DNA from 3 places in the Paenibacillus sp. JJ1722 genome. Region 1 is predicted to be linked to each of the others. Evidence: riboswitches for the same ligand, from Rfam matches in the RefSeq annotation. Region 1 holds a riboswitch; each other region holds the start of a gene.

What was found. Region 1 has a riboswitch for cobalamin ahead of ACM1ND_RS26320 (ABC transporter substrate-binding protein). Riboswitches for the same ligand answer to the same signal wherever they lie in the genome.
Region 2: linked by a shared signal. The riboswitch ahead of cobJ (precorrin-3B C(17)-methyltransferase) and the one ahead of ACM1ND_RS26320 (ABC transporter substrate-binding protein) in region 1 are both predicted to bind cobalamin.
Region 3: linked by a shared signal. The riboswitch ahead of metE (5-methyltetrahydropteroyltriglutamate--homocysteine S-methyltransferase) and the one ahead of ACM1ND_RS26320 (ABC transporter substrate-binding protein) in region 1 are both predicted to bind cobalamin.

The regions. Positions count from the first base shown of each region.
Region 1 covers NZ_CP182500.1:5,913,241-5,918,466, forward strand. The annotation lists gene nikC (nickel transporter permease) at 1-652, opposite strand, end outside; gene nikB (nickel ABC transporter permease) at 667-1,596, opposite strand; gene ACM1ND_RS26320 (ABC transporter substrate-binding protein) at 1,612-3,192, opposite strand; cobalamin riboswitch at 3,409-3,613, opposite strand; gene ACM1ND_RS26325 (nucleobase:cation symporter-2 family protein) at 4,303-5,226, opposite strand, start outside.
Region 2 covers NZ_CP182500.1:5,657,722-5,662,947, forward strand. The annotation lists gene ACM1ND_RS25155 (sirohydrochlorin chelatase) at 1-168, opposite strand, end outside; gene cobJ (precorrin-3B C(17)-methyltransferase) at 261-2,057, opposite strand; cobalamin riboswitch at 2,368-2,555, opposite strand; gene ACM1ND_RS25165 (TIGR00730 family Rossman fold protein) at 2,612-3,166, opposite strand; gene ACM1ND_RS25170 (uroporphyrinogen-III synthase) at 3,373-4,224, opposite strand; gene ACM1ND_RS25175 (GerAB/ArcD/ProY family transporter) at 4,326-5,226, opposite strand, start outside.
Region 3 covers NZ_CP182500.1:5,685,281-5,690,506, reverse strand. The annotation lists gene metE (5-methyltetrahydropteroyltriglutamate--homocysteine S-methyltransferase) at 1-1,965, opposite strand, end outside; cobalamin riboswitch at 2,125-2,321, opposite strand; gene nrdG (anaerobic ribonucleoside-triphosphate reductase activating protein) at 2,498-2,995, opposite strand; gene ACM1ND_RS25285 (anaerobic ribonucleoside triphosphate reductase) at 2,992-4,941, opposite strand.

The DNA.
Region 1 (5,226 bases):
CACCCAGTCCAAGAAAGGATAGCCCAGCGATCATCAGCACCACGCGTCCGATATCCCATACCGCATAAACCAACAACTGTGGCAACGCTTGTGGCAATACATAACGTCTCAGTATACGTACGTGTGAATTGCCGGATAAACGGGCATACCGAACGTAGTCCTCCTGACAGGCTTTTTGAACCAGACTACGGATATACCGGACATAGCCCGCCCACCGTACCGCAATAATCGCAAGGGTCATGTTAACAAAACCCGGGCCCAAAATGCCCACAATTGCCACCGTTAAAATAATATCAGGAAAAGCCAATACGCCATCGATTCCCCGCATGATCAGCTGATCTACACGTCCACGCACATAACCAATGAGCAACCCTATAGGCAGACTGAAGCACAACGTAGCTACAGTAATTGCACATGCGATTAGCACGCTCGTCCGAATCCCGTAAATTAGCCGTGACAGCACATCCCGACCCAGATGATCCGTACCGAAAGGATATTTCCGACTGGGTGGTGCCAGACGGTTCAAAAGATCCACTTGAAGAGGATCATGAGGAGCGACCCATGGAGCCAATAACCCAAGCAGCACGATCAGACCAAAAAGTACGCCTCCTGCCAGCAAGCTCCCTTGAAAGGAAAGCCGTATCTTTTTCATTTTCAGCTTCCCCCTTAACGCAAACGTAGCCTCGGATCTATCGCCGTCTGGACCAAATCCACCAAACACTGAACACCTACAATTAAAAATACGGCAAAAATAACATACCCCTGAATCACCGGATAATCTCGCTGGGTAATCGCATCTATAAAATACTTACCTAACCCCGGCCATGAAAAAATGGTCTCGACGATGACATTACCTGCCAGCATAAATGATAGATTGGTACCTAGCAGTGTAATCATAGGCAGAACCGCATGCTTAAATATCTCAAAAAACAGGATATGCATACGTGAAAAGCCTCGAGCCTTCGCTGCTTTCACAAAATTCCGGTCACCCAGCTCCAGCATTTGAGCGCGCAGTACACGGGCTTGCACCGCTCCCAAACCTGCGCCAAGAGTCAGCGCTGGGAGCACTAGATGTGTCCAGTCCTCCCTTCCCATGGATGGGAGCCAGCCCAAGCGAACGGAGAATAGATAGATCAACAGAAAACCAAGCCAAAAAGAGGGAATCGACGATCCCAGCAGGGCAAACAGCCTGCCCAGACGATCCAGTGGGCCGCTGATTTTTAGCGAGGCAGCCAGTCCCAGCCCCAGCGTAAGCACCGTCATGACGGCAAAGCCCGCAGCAGCTAGCTCCACAGTAGCAGGCAGTCTGTTCCATAGTTCGGCTAGCACGGATTCCTTGGATACATACGAGGTGCCCCAATGCCCCGTGAACACATCTCGCAGCCAGTTCACATATTGAATATGAAGCGGCTCGTTTAAGCCCAGTTCCTGCCGTAGCGTCGTCAACGCCTCCTCAGAGGCAGGGACATTATGCGCGGTGAGCAAAATAGTAGCAGGGTCACCAGGAGCGAGCCGCATCAGTACAAAAGTCAGCGTGGATACAACGAATACAATGATGAGCAGCTGCGCCACACGTTCCAGTATAAAACGAATCATAGGATACGCAGCTCGTTATTCCGTAATATCAGATTGCGCTGTAATGTAGTAATACTCGATCGGATGGGGTGTAAAACCCTCCACCCCTTTTTTCACACCAAACACATTATCAGGATGCACAATGAACGACTGTGGCAAATCCGCATTGATGATATCCAGCGCTTGTAGTGTCACAGCATTACGCTGCGCTGTATCCTTCGCCAGCTTCAAGCTGTTAAGAATACTCTCTAGCGGTTTGGAACTATACCGGCTTACATTGGCTTCGCTTTTCGAAGAATAAAACATGTCCATAAAATATTGCGGCTCTCCTGTATGAGCAGTAAGCATGCTGTACATTGCAAAATCCCAATCGTTTTTGGTCAACGCCTCGTCGATATTTTCCACCTTGCGAATCTTGACCTGGATTCCCTCTTTCAGCAATTGGCTTTGGATGACCTCAGCCATAACAGAGAGCTCCGGACGCTGAGGGAAAGTCAGCAGCGTAACCTCGAACGGCTTGCCTTGCTTAGTCCATGTCCCTTGGGCGTCCTTCTGCCAGCCATCCTTCGTCAACAGCTGCTCTGCCGTTCCCCCCAGCGCTTTACGCTCAACTTTACCAAAGGGAAGAATGCTCGGGAATGGGCTGCTTGCTTCCGTACCGAAGCCCCTCATGACGGCGCTCACAATCGATGTGCGTGGAATCAGGCTGTCCACCACCTTACGGTTCGCCGCATCCTTGAATACTGGCGATTCCATATTGTACACGATCATATGGGTGCGCAAGGAGGGAGCCGACAGCACTTGTAGCTTGTCATTCTTTTTCAGTACCTCTGCATTATCAACCGGAATATCCGTCGCTACGTCCACCTCGCCGGATTGCAGCGCCATCAGACGCGAATTCCCGTCCGTAATGAACTTCATCGTCGCTTCAGCCAGTCGTGCCTTCTCGCCCCAATATCCGTCATAACGCTCTACGACCAACGATTGGTCCTTGTTGAACGCTTTGATTTTAAAGGCGCCTGTCATCGCTGGGTAACTCTGCTCATCTTTCATCGATGCCACATCCAGTACAATTGTCGATGGATCAGCTAGATTGGACACCAGCGCCGCGTTCGGCTGGTTTGTCGTGATTTTCAAAGCCAGCGGGCCGCTTACATCAATGGACTTCACATTCAGTAAATCCTTCGCCAGATGGCTTTTCTCGATAGAGCGCAGCAAAGACGCTTTTACACCTGCTGCATCCATACTCTTTCCATCATGAAAAGTGACTTTATCCTGCAAGCTGAACGTCCAAACTGTAGGACTATCCTGCTTCCACTCCTTTGCCAGCCAAGCCACAGGCTCCAGCTTTTCATTCAAACGTACCAGTGTCTCACCTGCACCGGATCGCATCACATCCCAGCTATTATCTCCGTGCGGGTCAACGCCTGACGGTTTCCATGTATACGCCATTACCAGCTTTTTATCTGTCGCTGTTTGTTGTGCTGACGCGTTTTCACCCTTGCCGGAGCTATCCGACGTCTTATTGCTGGCACATCCCGAAAGAGCCATAACTGCCAGCAACAGCATCACCCCTGTACATATCAACCATGAACGCCTGCTACGATTGCTAATCATTCAATGAATCCCCCTCTATCTTGTAAAATCATATAAACCTAACGCAAAACGCGAAAAAAGCATTCCGGACCACTTGATCAGCAGTCAGAAATGCTTTCATTATAAAATGTCAAAACTCACCTCGAAGCCAACTCCAAAAACATAGAAGGGATCGGATCGGTTTCAGACATTCCGTATGCAGCACGCCTAACCACCTCCCCAGCATCCCGTGGGTCTGACAGTGATGTCAAAACAGGCAGGTCTCCTGACTCCAGGCGCATCTTTCAGGCCTTCCCGGTTCTTCACAGTTCCAGTGGCTGTTCTGAAAGCTCCAGCAGTATCCTGCTGATGCCTGTATACAGTGGCGGGTCCGTGTCGGAATCTACCGAACTTCCCTTTTAAGTGAACACGCTCAACAACCATCTACATGGTCTCAACAAAACCTCGTACATAGAGTCGTCCGGCTCACACCTGTTTTCTTCCTTTATTTCTTTCCATTACGATCTTATTTTGTTGTCACAGGCTTGTCAATAAATGCTGCACAATAATTTAAATTTGAACGATGTGGCGAGAATGAAGGTGATGTCTATTCATTGCGTGCACGAAATGAACGTGCTAAAATTAGGTATATAGATAATCATCGTGTCCGTATACTAAAAAGAGTCTTCGCCGCGCCAACGGCAAAGACTCTTAGGACTTGAAAGGCTGTGGATCACCACCACGGCGCGCTGCATAACTAAATGTTAATGCAAACGAAACCCACCGTTAGGGGCCAACCTAATTACGCGGTGGGTTTTCGCTTGTTCCGAAATTTTCGACGTAGCCAGCGATAAAGTTTACGAATACTAAACACCAGGCTTAGTAACGTAACCATCCAACGCACCACATCGTAGCACGACACAAGTGTAACCATCGGCTTCACCCCCTTTCGGGAAGCTGCACCGTAGTCCGAAAACATCCACCACTATTCAAAATCCATAAGGTAAATTATACCACGACCTCGCCCACTACTCTAGCAAATTCCTCTAGTAAATAAATCAACTTAAGAGTTAACTTTAGCGCCACTGCACAGTCGGACAGGGTCAATATCTATATGTCCCCAGACGGCAAGGGTTTATTTATTCCTAATCATCAAACCTTCTGTGGAACCTCCTGAACCGTCACGCTTTTGACCGGTTCGCCCTGTTTTCTTGTCAAAACGATGTTCAAGACAATCGCTGTAATCGAACCCGAAACGATGCCATTTTGCAACAGCATTTTAGCAAAGCTCGGCAGCTGGTCGAACATTTGCGGCAGAACGGCAGAGCCTAGGCCCACGGCAATGCTGCATGCTGCGATCAGCAGATTGCTTTCTTTCCGTAGATCCACTTCTGACAAAATAGACATGCCTGATGCAGCGACCGAGCCGAACATGACGATCATCGCCCCGCCCAGCACAGCGTTAGGAATCACTGTCGTTAAGGCAGCCAGCTTAGGAAGCAAACCAAGAACAACCATGATACCGCCCGCAGCAAAAATAACGTTTCGCGATTTGACGCGCGTGAGTGAAATCAAACCAACATTTTGCGAGAAAGCTGTATAAGGAAACGCGTTAAAAATACCCCCAAGCATAATCGCAAGTCCTTCGGAACGCAGACCATTGACGATCTGCTTCTGCTCCACCTTCTGATCAATCGCTTTGCCTACTGCCAGATAAACGCCCGTTGACTCGACCATGCTGACAATATTGACGATAATCATCGTACAAACTGCCATAATGCTAAACTCTGGCTTACCAAAATAAAACGGCTGTGCAACACTCACCCATGAGGCCTCCGCCACGGGAGCAAAATGCACCATTCCCATTCCATAAGCAACCACTGTGCCCGCGAACAAACCAATAAGCACGGAAATCGAGCGCAAAAAGCCTTTTGCCAACCGATTCACAAGCAGAATAACCAGTAGTGTGACTAACGCCAACAGTAAATTACGTGGCTGTCCAAAGTCCGAACTGCCCTGGCCCCCTGCTACATTGTTCATCGCCACCGGAATAAGGGATAGACCGATAATCGTAAC
Region 2 (5,226 bases), 260 kb from region 1:
CACACATGTTTGCATCCCTTCAGCAATGCTGGGACGTGCCAACTCCAAGAAACAGGTTTCCACGCACATATCCGGTACCCGGTCTGCCACTGCCTGTGCAAATTCCAGCAGCTCCTGGTTCCCCTCCGGGTCCCGACTTCCATGTCCAACCAACAATATTGCATCCACTGCTGTTTTTTCCTCCTCTTTAATAGGGATAACCTGCATGACGCCCTATTTTATATATATGCTTGTATCCAGTTCATCAGGCCTTCATTCCATTAATCACCACAAACCGCATTCACTTCTACCGTTGCTGGTGCATCTTCATGCCGGAAACCCGCAACGACACCTACACGTTTAAAAAATTTATGAAAACGCTCATTCGGATGCCCTTTTTCCTTATATTCAGCAATGACGTTCTCCACGATATCAGTAATCTGATCACCCGGAATTCCTTCCGCTACAGGCTGAGCAGCATGAGCATTGCGGCCGAATTTTTTGCCGCCGAGGAAGAGATCGTATCCTCCCTTGCGATAGACGATTCCGATATCCTCCAGCACCGCTCCATAGCAAGCCATACCGCATCCGTTCAATGCAATACTCGTTTCCTTGGGTGCCTGTAATCCGCCAAGTACAACCTGTAGATGCTCAGCCACAGGTACAGCGTCATCCTTCTCCATATTACAGAAGTCGCACGCCTTCACCTTAAACACATCGCCAATCGGCATGACAATGAATCGTTCATCCCGCAGCCGTCCGACCAGTTCCTCGGGGTCTGCACACGGCACGCGCAGCACGATCTGATGATCTGGCGTGTATTCCAGCTCGCCGTCATCACCCGCTACCTCGGCGAGCAGCGCCATCTGACGAGCGGTGAACTTCTTGTTTCCCACACCCGGGGAAACGCCCACCTCAAACAGCGCAGGCTTGCCAAAGCCGCCTGTCGCCATTCCAGCCGTAGCCCCCGCTCCGGCCACCGCTGACGTTCCGGCGGTGCTCTCGGCGGTAGGCGCTTGCCCGCTCCAGCGAGCGTTGGCTGCGCCAGGCAGCTTGCCGCCGACAGCGAGGCGGCTTAGTGCCTCTGCCGCCAGCGATGCTGGGGCTGCGCCGGTTTGCACAGCATTCGTTGCCTGCACGGCAGCCATCGCTTGCGGGCGTGCCTGCGTCGCAACCGCAGCGCCGCTCGCGGAGGGTCCAGCGGGCGTAGTCGGGGCTGCGCTTGCCTGCGGTGTATCCTCTTGTGCGCCCAGCGACCACGGCTCCGCTTCCGTGCGGAGACGCTGGTGCGGCTTGAGTGCCTGCTCGGTCGCATCTAATGTGTATTTGCGCTGATATCCGCGCGGAGTCACGATCAAGCCGTCATACACTGTCGTCGAGGAATTGCCGATGATTACAGTCGTCAGCATCCCAATGTCATGGTTCAGCATATCTTCCAGCGTCGTTACAATAACTTGCTGACGTTCACGATAAGCACTTTTCACCAACCCGACTGGAGTTTGCGGATCGCGGTAACGCAGCAAAATGGACTGCGTCTCCACAATCTGGCGGGTACGCCGACCACTGCGCGGGTTGTATAATGCAATCACAAAATCGGCCGAAGCCGCTGCTTCTACGCGCTTCACAATCGTTTCCCATGGGGTCAGATGATCACTCAGACTGATCGTGCACGCATCATGCATAACTGGCGCCCCCAACAGTGATGCACAGGACTGAATAGCCGAGATCCCCGGTACGACTTCTACCTCAACCCCGTCCTCGCGTCGCCAGCCTTTTTGCATCAGCACCTCATACACCAGCCCTGCCATACCATAGACTCCCGCATCTCCACTGGAAATGACAGCTACCTTCTTGCCCATCTCTGCTTGGCGAACCGCCTCCTGTGCACGGCTCACTTCCTCTGTCATTCCTGTGCGTACAATCTCCTGTCCGTTCAACAACGGACGGATCAAATCAACGTAGGTATTGTAGCCGATAATGACCTCACTTTCGGCCAGCGCATCCAGCGCCCGTTTTGTGATATGTTCCATATCTCCTGGTCCAAATCCAATCACCAGCAATTTTCCTAATGGGCTCATCGTGCTCCTCCTATTCATCCTTTTCAGGGCAGCTATGCTATCTATTTCAATGATTTATGCACATCGTGTAACTCGAAAAAACCCCATCCTGCCCGGATGGGGTTTCTATGTACGCATCTCTCATCAGACGAACAAACAGCGTAAGAAGACACTATTTGTCTTCCTCCAGCCTGCCGTTGTTTTCCATCTGACTGTTTACGCTTCAAACGCTGCTGCACGTTCAAATCCACGCAAACCTCTAGCCAACATGGAAAAAGCAACGTGTGCCTGATTTCCTGATTTCGTACACCCATCCTCTCCGCGAAGGTTAACGGTGCATACAGATCAAGGTAGGTCTCCTGGCTTGGCATCAACGGATTCTTTCGTCTTCCCCGTTTTTCACGAGTGACCATTTTAAAAAATCCTCTTCCTTACAGTGGCGGGACCGCTCGGGATTTGCACCCGATTCCCTGTTACCCTTTGCTCAACCGCAAAGGCACCTTGTCTGTCCGCTATTTGATTATGGGTCTTATCATAACCTTGCCTCAATCAGTTGTGCAAGCACGAAAAACGCTTTATTTCAAGTTCTCTGCTTTATTTTTTAACATATGTAGCAATTCGTCCGGGTCCGCAGAGATACTTAATAACGCTGGATGCTCAGCCCCGGTAAACCCTTCTTGCACGCTATGACGCACCATTTCTACTAACGGGTCAAAATATCCATTCACATTCAGCAGCCCAATCGGCTTGCGATGAATCCCGATTTGCGCCCAGCACAATACCTCGAATAGCTCCTCGAAGGTTCCCAAGCCACCCGGAAGGGCGATAAACGCATCGGCCATCTCGCTCATTGCCGCTTTACGCTCATGCATGCTTGCTACCTCAATAAATTCGGTAACTCCCCGATGAATGATCTCTGCATCAAATAACAGGGTGGGCATAATGCCAGTGACCTGACCGTCACCCGCCAGCATTCCATCCGCCACCTCTCCCATCAGCCCCCTGCTAGAGCCACCATAGATCAGACGGATATGATGGCGAGCCATGGCTTCCCCCAGCTTGCCTGCAGCCTCAACATATACCGATGAATGTCCAGGTCTGGACCCGGCAAATACGCAAATAGAATTCATTAACGTCTCAGCTCCTGTCCTAAGTATCATGCATCGAAACTTATTCATTATATTAGATAAACATTTTCGCTATAACAAAAATCTTTGTCGATGCATGTCCAACAAAAAAAGATAAAGACCTCGTAGGCCCTTATCTTTATTTTACTCTGTATCCCAAAATATAAGTTCATTTTTTAGCATACTGCATTTATAATTTCTATCTCATTTCAATGACCATTCACGATCTTCAGACCACAGCCATGCACCGAATCGTTATGTTCAAAATATTTGCCCAGCTCCACCATCATCGCGCCCATGCGCTCTTCGGTTGGAAACACGACTCGATCAATCCCTTCTTCCACAATGGACTGTGCAGTCACCTTCCCTACGGATACAGCAATCACATCCTCACGAAAAGCTTCCAGTAACTCCTCGATTCGATTTTGCTCTCTGGCATATTGGGCCAAAAATCGGATTTGCGGACCACTTGTAAACGTAACAGCATCAACATTACGATGGATAACATCCTCCAGTAACGCCTGCAATTTTGCTTCCTCAGGTGGGATATGCTTATAAGGAAGTACCTGGCGGGTCACTGCCCCCTGCTCGTCCAGCCACTTTACCAACCGTGGAGCTGGATCGCCATGCAGTTGCAACAGTACTTCCTTCCCCTTCAGATCGTATGGGGCGAAAGCTCCTGTCAATCCGATCAAACTTCCGTCCTCGTCTCGTACTGCTGGCGTAAAGCCACGCTTTTTGAGTCCATTGACCGTCTTGTAGCCCCGCGCTGCAATGTTGGAAGATTGCAGCAACTCCATGATCTGTTCGGCCACGCCCATATCCTCTGCCATATCAAACAGGGCATCCAGCCCCATACCTGTCGTGAAGATGTACCAGTCCGGAGGGTGCTTCACCCACGATACAACAGCGTTGCGCAGCTCGATATCATCCAAAAAAACGGTGCCCTGGGCCGGGCGCTGTACTGGCTCACCCCCCATCTTCACAACTAGCAGCGCCATTTCTTCTGCTTTACGGGGACCAGCAAGAGCGACTCTCTTACCTGCCATGCGTTGTGCCATTCTGTTGCCTCCCTTGTAGAAGTCGTATTTCTTTCTACCAAGTATACAATCAGAGGGGTAAAAGACAAATAAGAATTACTTTTCCGATAAATACAGTAATCTTATAAGTGGTCGTGTCCTGTTCTGCCTCCATGCTGGCTTTCTTTCTGACTACTGCTATCCCGCTCTCCGTTAGATGCCTTATCATCTCCGCCTCTCCCTTTAGATTTGGGTCGGAGCAACATCCATAGCAACAAGGGCATGATAACAAAAAAAATGATCATCACCGCGGTCCACTCCCGGCTGAAATCATAAATTTGCACGATGTTGGAGAACAGCATAAACGAACAGACGTAACCCAACAAACCTACGGGCCAAACCATCAGACTTCCCCATGCATGGGCAAACATACGCTTTACTGCCAAACTGGTAACGTACAGGTCAACCCCAATCTTCGTAAGAAAGGTCGGTACAGTCAGTGCGGCCACGAACAAGTCGAACCGATCCAGAAAGTCCGTTAGCTGCAATTGACGCACTAGTTCATAGGATGGATAAAATAGCCGGGACAAGATAGGAACACCAATAACCAACTCCGACAGCAACATCAGCATGGTCAGAAATGCGGTTCCGAGCAAATGCCCATACCACGCACTACGCCCATTATAGCTCTTCCCAGAAATCACAAAGGGAACCATCATGATATCGGCCATATATCCCAGCATGCGCCAACTGCCCTTGATCACTCCATCTACTTCCGGATGTAAATAGGGTCTCAATACCGAAAAATCCATATTACGCCCGAAAAAAAGCGGCATGGTCAGCAGCGTCAGAATCAACAAAGGTACAAAAATCTCGGTCATATTCACGATGGTGCTTATTCCGCCTTTGGCCATAAACGCCAGAGTCAAAAGCAAAATAAGAGATACGACAACAATCGGAGTCAGCGGCAAAAGTACAACCTCCACCAAATCCGTGATAACTCTCAAATCCCGTGCAAAAATGATCAGAAATAAAATAAGGTAG
Region 3 (5,226 bases), 230 kb from region 1:
GTGCGTATGGATTTGGGTCGCAGGTTCAACGGTGGCCGTGGTCACAAGGAAGGCTTGAACCGCCCAGTCCAGATAGGCTTGCTGTTGTTCTTTTTTCAGTGGAAGCCCTTCACGAATTGCAGGCTCATCGACCTGAATCATGCCGATGCCCGCTTGTTCCAGTGCCTCTACCTCTGCCCGTAATGCCAGAGCCAACTGTAAAGCAACTTGACTACGAGGAATATCGTTACGTTCAAAAGACCAGTTCAAAATGGTCACAGGGCCTGTAAGCATTCCCTTAACAGGCTTGGAAGTTAACGATTGGGCGAATGCCGTTTCTTCCACGGTCATGGGCTGATCGAAGGAAACGTCTCCGTATATAATCGGCGGTTTAACACAGCGGGAGCCGTAGGACTGCACCCATCCGTTTTGCGTAAAAGCAAAGCCGTTCAGCTTTTCGCCAAAAAATTCAACCATATCGGTCCGCTCAAATTCTCCATGAACAAGCACGTCAATGCCAATGTCCTCTTGAATATCAATCCATTCCTTAATTTGCTGTTGGATGAACGCCCGGTATTGCTCGGCTGACCATTCTCCTTTGCGATAGTGCAGGCGGGCCTTGCGGATCTCGGCGGTTTGCGGGAAGCTACCAATGGTCGTCGTAGGCAGTGGAGGCAACTTCAGCTTATTTTGCTGAATCTCACGACGCTCGGCGAAAGGAACGCTGCGTGACAGAGGCTCTTTTGCCAACAGGTCGGCCAGATCGGCAGCTGTCTGTACGCGTGCCGCTGAACTGTTGAAACGGGCTACCGCATCCGCACTTTGCTCAAGCTTGGCGAGTGCGGAAGGATCGTGTTTGCCAAGTGCAGCCGTCAGGACGGCGATTTCCTCCAGCTTTTCATCGGCAAAGGCCAGCGCTTGCACCAGCTCCTTGTCCAGCTTGTGCTCTGCCTCCAGACTGACTGGCACATGCAGCAGACTGCATGATGGCTGTACGATAAGCTGTGCGGCAGTGGTTTGTTCTGCTAACTGACCCAGCAGGGCAGCCACAGCGTTCAGGTCGCTTCGCCATATATTGCGCCCGTCAATAACCCCAGCGCCCAGCGTTTTTCCTTTAGGGAAGCCATGCTGCAATATATGCTGAAGATTTTCGCCATCATCATACACAAAATCAAGACCCAATCCCTGTACCGGAAGTGCGGACAGACGCTCATAATGGTCCAGGCTGCCAAAGTAGGTTTGCAGCATTATATTCAAGGAGGGCGCAGCTTGAGTCAAAGCTTCATAGACTTCCTGAATAATGTCCAAATCCTCTGCCGGGAATGAGGTGGTTAGGACAGGTTCATCGATTTGGACCCACTGAACGCCTTCTGCCGCTAGTTCAGACAGGATACGGGTGTACAGTGGCAGGAAGCTTCGTACGATGGTGGCCAAATCCTTACGATCATAGCCTTTGGATAAGGTAACGAATGAATAGGGGCCGATGAGGACCGGTTTCCCATCAATGCCTAGTTCTTGTTTTGCTTCACGATAAGCCTGTAAGGGTTTATTTTCAGTGAACACCGGGACTGCGTTTGCCAATTCAGGAACGATGTAGTGATAATTGGTATTCATCCATTTGGTCATTTCACTGGCGGTTGCTCCCTTCTGTCCACGAGCGATCCCAAAATACACGGACAGAGGAACCGGACCTGCGGGACGATGGTTGAACCGTTCGGGTACCAGACCGAACATTACAGATGTATCCAGCATGTGATCGTAATAGGAGAAGTCTCCGACAGGAATGCGATCAATCCCCTTGTCACGCTGCTTGCTCAGATGCTCCAACCGTAATCTTTTCATCTCCGTCTGCAGTTCGCTTTCGTTAATGCTGCCGTTCCAGAAGCGTTCCAGTGCTTTCTTCCATTCCCGGTTTTCGCCGATACGCGGATATCCCAGATTACTGCTAATCAAGCCGGACAATTCAGGCCATTCAATAATGGACATGTACTTTTCCTCCTAGTGGGTAGCTGTTTTATTTTTACGTACCAAAAAAGGCATTCTTCCCCCAGAGTTAAAAATAAGTAGGGGAAAGAATGCCTCCGTGATTAAAAAATCAAAAATACGGCGACTGCTCTTAACACCTCCCTATCTTCCGTAGGTACTTGCGATGTTGTTAAAATAGGCAGGTCTCCTGACTTACGGATCATGACTCTCAGCATTCCTTCCCGGTCTGTGGACCAGTGGATATATGAACAGCTGAAAGTTCCCCGTTTACAGTGGCGGGACCGTGCCGGATTTGCACCGGCTTCCCTTTTAAGCCTGATCTGAATAGAACAGACACCTATCTCCAAGCTATGCGGTTAAGGTATGACGAATAATTATGCACTCGTATACTTGTTCACCATCATAAGTGAAACTTACAGGATGCGCAATAGAAACTCCAATGGAAACAGTTAGCTATATGAAAAAAAGACAAGCCTTACCCATGATGGGGACTTGTCTTAGATATATAGCATCTTGCCGGGTAAACTTCGCGTTAAGCCAATGAAACGGTATAGCCTGCCTGAATACTGGCTTTTACATCTACCAGACGCTGGTTGCGACTGCCCCGGAAGGGAAGGGTCAGGTCCTTTTGCTGTTCTACAAAACGACCATCCACAATCACATCGCACAAAAGCGCTAGCTCCTGTCGCTCCTGATCTGTGAGTAAATCTTCATAGACAAAGCCAGTATAAGCCCACACGGTTCGGTCGGGACAGGCCTCGCGGAAGTCACGCACAAATTGCGAGCATTCTGCTGCTGAGAAAAACGGATCTCCCCCGCAGAGAGTCAGTCCGTCCAACAACGGATTATCCATGATGTCACGAATGACTTCCTGTTGTCGTTGGGGTGTAAATGGCTCACCTGCACGGAAGCTCCACGACGCTGGATTAAAGCATCCGGGACAGGCATGACGGCAACCGCTAATAAACACGACAGTGCGCAGGCCGTATCCTTCGTTCAGAGATTCCGGAATGTAGCCACACAAATTCACTTATGTTTCACCCGGTCTCGAACTTCTGCCTGTTTTGCAGCATTAAAGCGAACGGTATAATCTCCTGTCAGATATCCGGTTACCCGACGTAAGCGCTGAAAGTGTGTATGCTCCTCATCTGTGCCGCATTGGGGGCAGCTTGTCCCGATAATCCCTTCATAACCACATTCCGTACAACGATCCACCGGGTGGTTGATAGAGAAATAGCCGATGTTCTGATGCAGCGCGTACTGAACAATTTTAAGAAACGCATCCGGGTTATTCCGCGCGTTACCATCCAGCTCGATGTATGAAATCGCACCAGCGTTGCAGAGGTTATGGAACGGAGCTTCCAAGCTGATTTTACGAGCAGCCGGGAGCGTATAATACACGGGAATATGAAAAGAATTCGTGTAATATTCTCGATCATTTACCTCAGGGATAATCCCGAAATCACGTTGATCCAGCAATGTGAACTTGCCCGACAGACCTTCGGCAGGCGTAGCGAACAATGTAATATTTAAATTGTGATATTCACTCATTCGATCGCAATACACGCGCATGGAAGTGATGATTCGCTGTGCCTCGCGGTATACGAAATCATCCTCCCCGTGGTGTTTCCCGTATAGTGCCTTCATGCACTCAGCCAGCCCGATGAACCCGATCGAAAGCGTACCGTGCTTTAGTACGCTTCCCACCTTATCATCTGGCGCCAGTTGTTCTCCACCTTCCCATACCCCTTCGCGCATCATAAAGTCCGAGGCTTTGGCCGGTTGGCTGGTCTGGATTTGATAGCGATGGATTAGGCCATCCACCGCAATGCGCATAACTTCTTCCAGTCTCGCATCAAAGCGATCACGGTCAGGTGTCAGGCGTTTGCCTGTGCAAATACCATACTCAATGCCAAGCCGCACCAGATTAATGGTATTGAAGGAGAGATTTCCCTTGCCACTCTGCCGGTTTCTACCGAAACGGTCAGAAATGGTGCGGGTACGGCAACCCATTGTCGCTATAATGGTATCCGGGTCATCAGCACGGTAAAAAGGCAAGTTGAAGGTGGCATCCACATTCACAAAATTGGGATACATCCGTCTGCTAGAGCATTCTACTGCCCGTAAGAACAAATCATAATTGATGTCGCCTTCTGCCTGGTTGATTCCCTCTTTGCATTGGAAAATATGCTGCGGAAAAATAGGAGTTTCCCCGCTGCCCAAGCCGCGAATAGTGGCCTCCAGCAGCGATTGAGTAACAAGCCGTCCTTCAGCAGACGTGCACATTCCGTAATTCAGTGAAGTGAATGGAATCTGTCCACCCGCCCGACTGCTCATGGTGTTCAGGTTATGAATGAGCGATTCAGCAGCCTGCCGGGTTTCCGTTTCCGTTTCTTCGCGTGCGAATGCGTATGAACGAGGGCAGACTTCTTGCAAATGGGGATTGGCCATATGTAGTTCGTCGTCAGACAGATGGGATTCTATCTCTTCCTCGAACAACCGAAGTCCTTTCCGCAGATGTTTGCGGAAGGACCGGGCAACGTATGGGGCAAGGTCCCAATCTATTTTGTTGGCGGAGACACCTCCGAATTGGCTGTTTTGCTGAGATTGGAAAATAATGGCGACCAGTGCCATAGCGGACATAATCGTTTGCGGTGTGCGCACAGAGCCGTTGCCTGTATTGAAGCCGTCTCGCAGTAAACGACCAAAAGGGATAAAGATACAATTCGTAGTTCCGAGCGCATATTGGTCCAAATCGTGAACATATACATATCCGTGGTCAATCGCGTTCGTCAGTTCAGGCGGAAGTACCCGCAGGCGCGCATACCATTTGGCATACTCGGACCCAAGCTTGCTCATTTTGCCGCTGAACGATTCTCCATTCAAATTTGCATTCTCCCGCAGCATGTCCAGATCTTGTGCCCCAATGACCCGCTCGCCGATGTCGTATAATTGATGTTCCTCCAGCACCTTCATCGTAAAACCCTCCATATAGTAAAATATATATATTTTTCACAAAAACAACATATTGATGATATCTTGTGTTAACCAATTGTTTCGATCTATATATTGTATATACGTATACATTGAGAGTATGTGACTATTGTCACATTGGTAGGAGCGGGCAGCATAAAAAAGCCAGATACAGAGTAAGGGACACATCCGCGGATATGCACCTTACTCTATATCTGGCCATCGTAGTTGCGATGAAAATGATAGGCTTGCGAGTACATAGTATATGATCTTGGGATATTGTTTTGG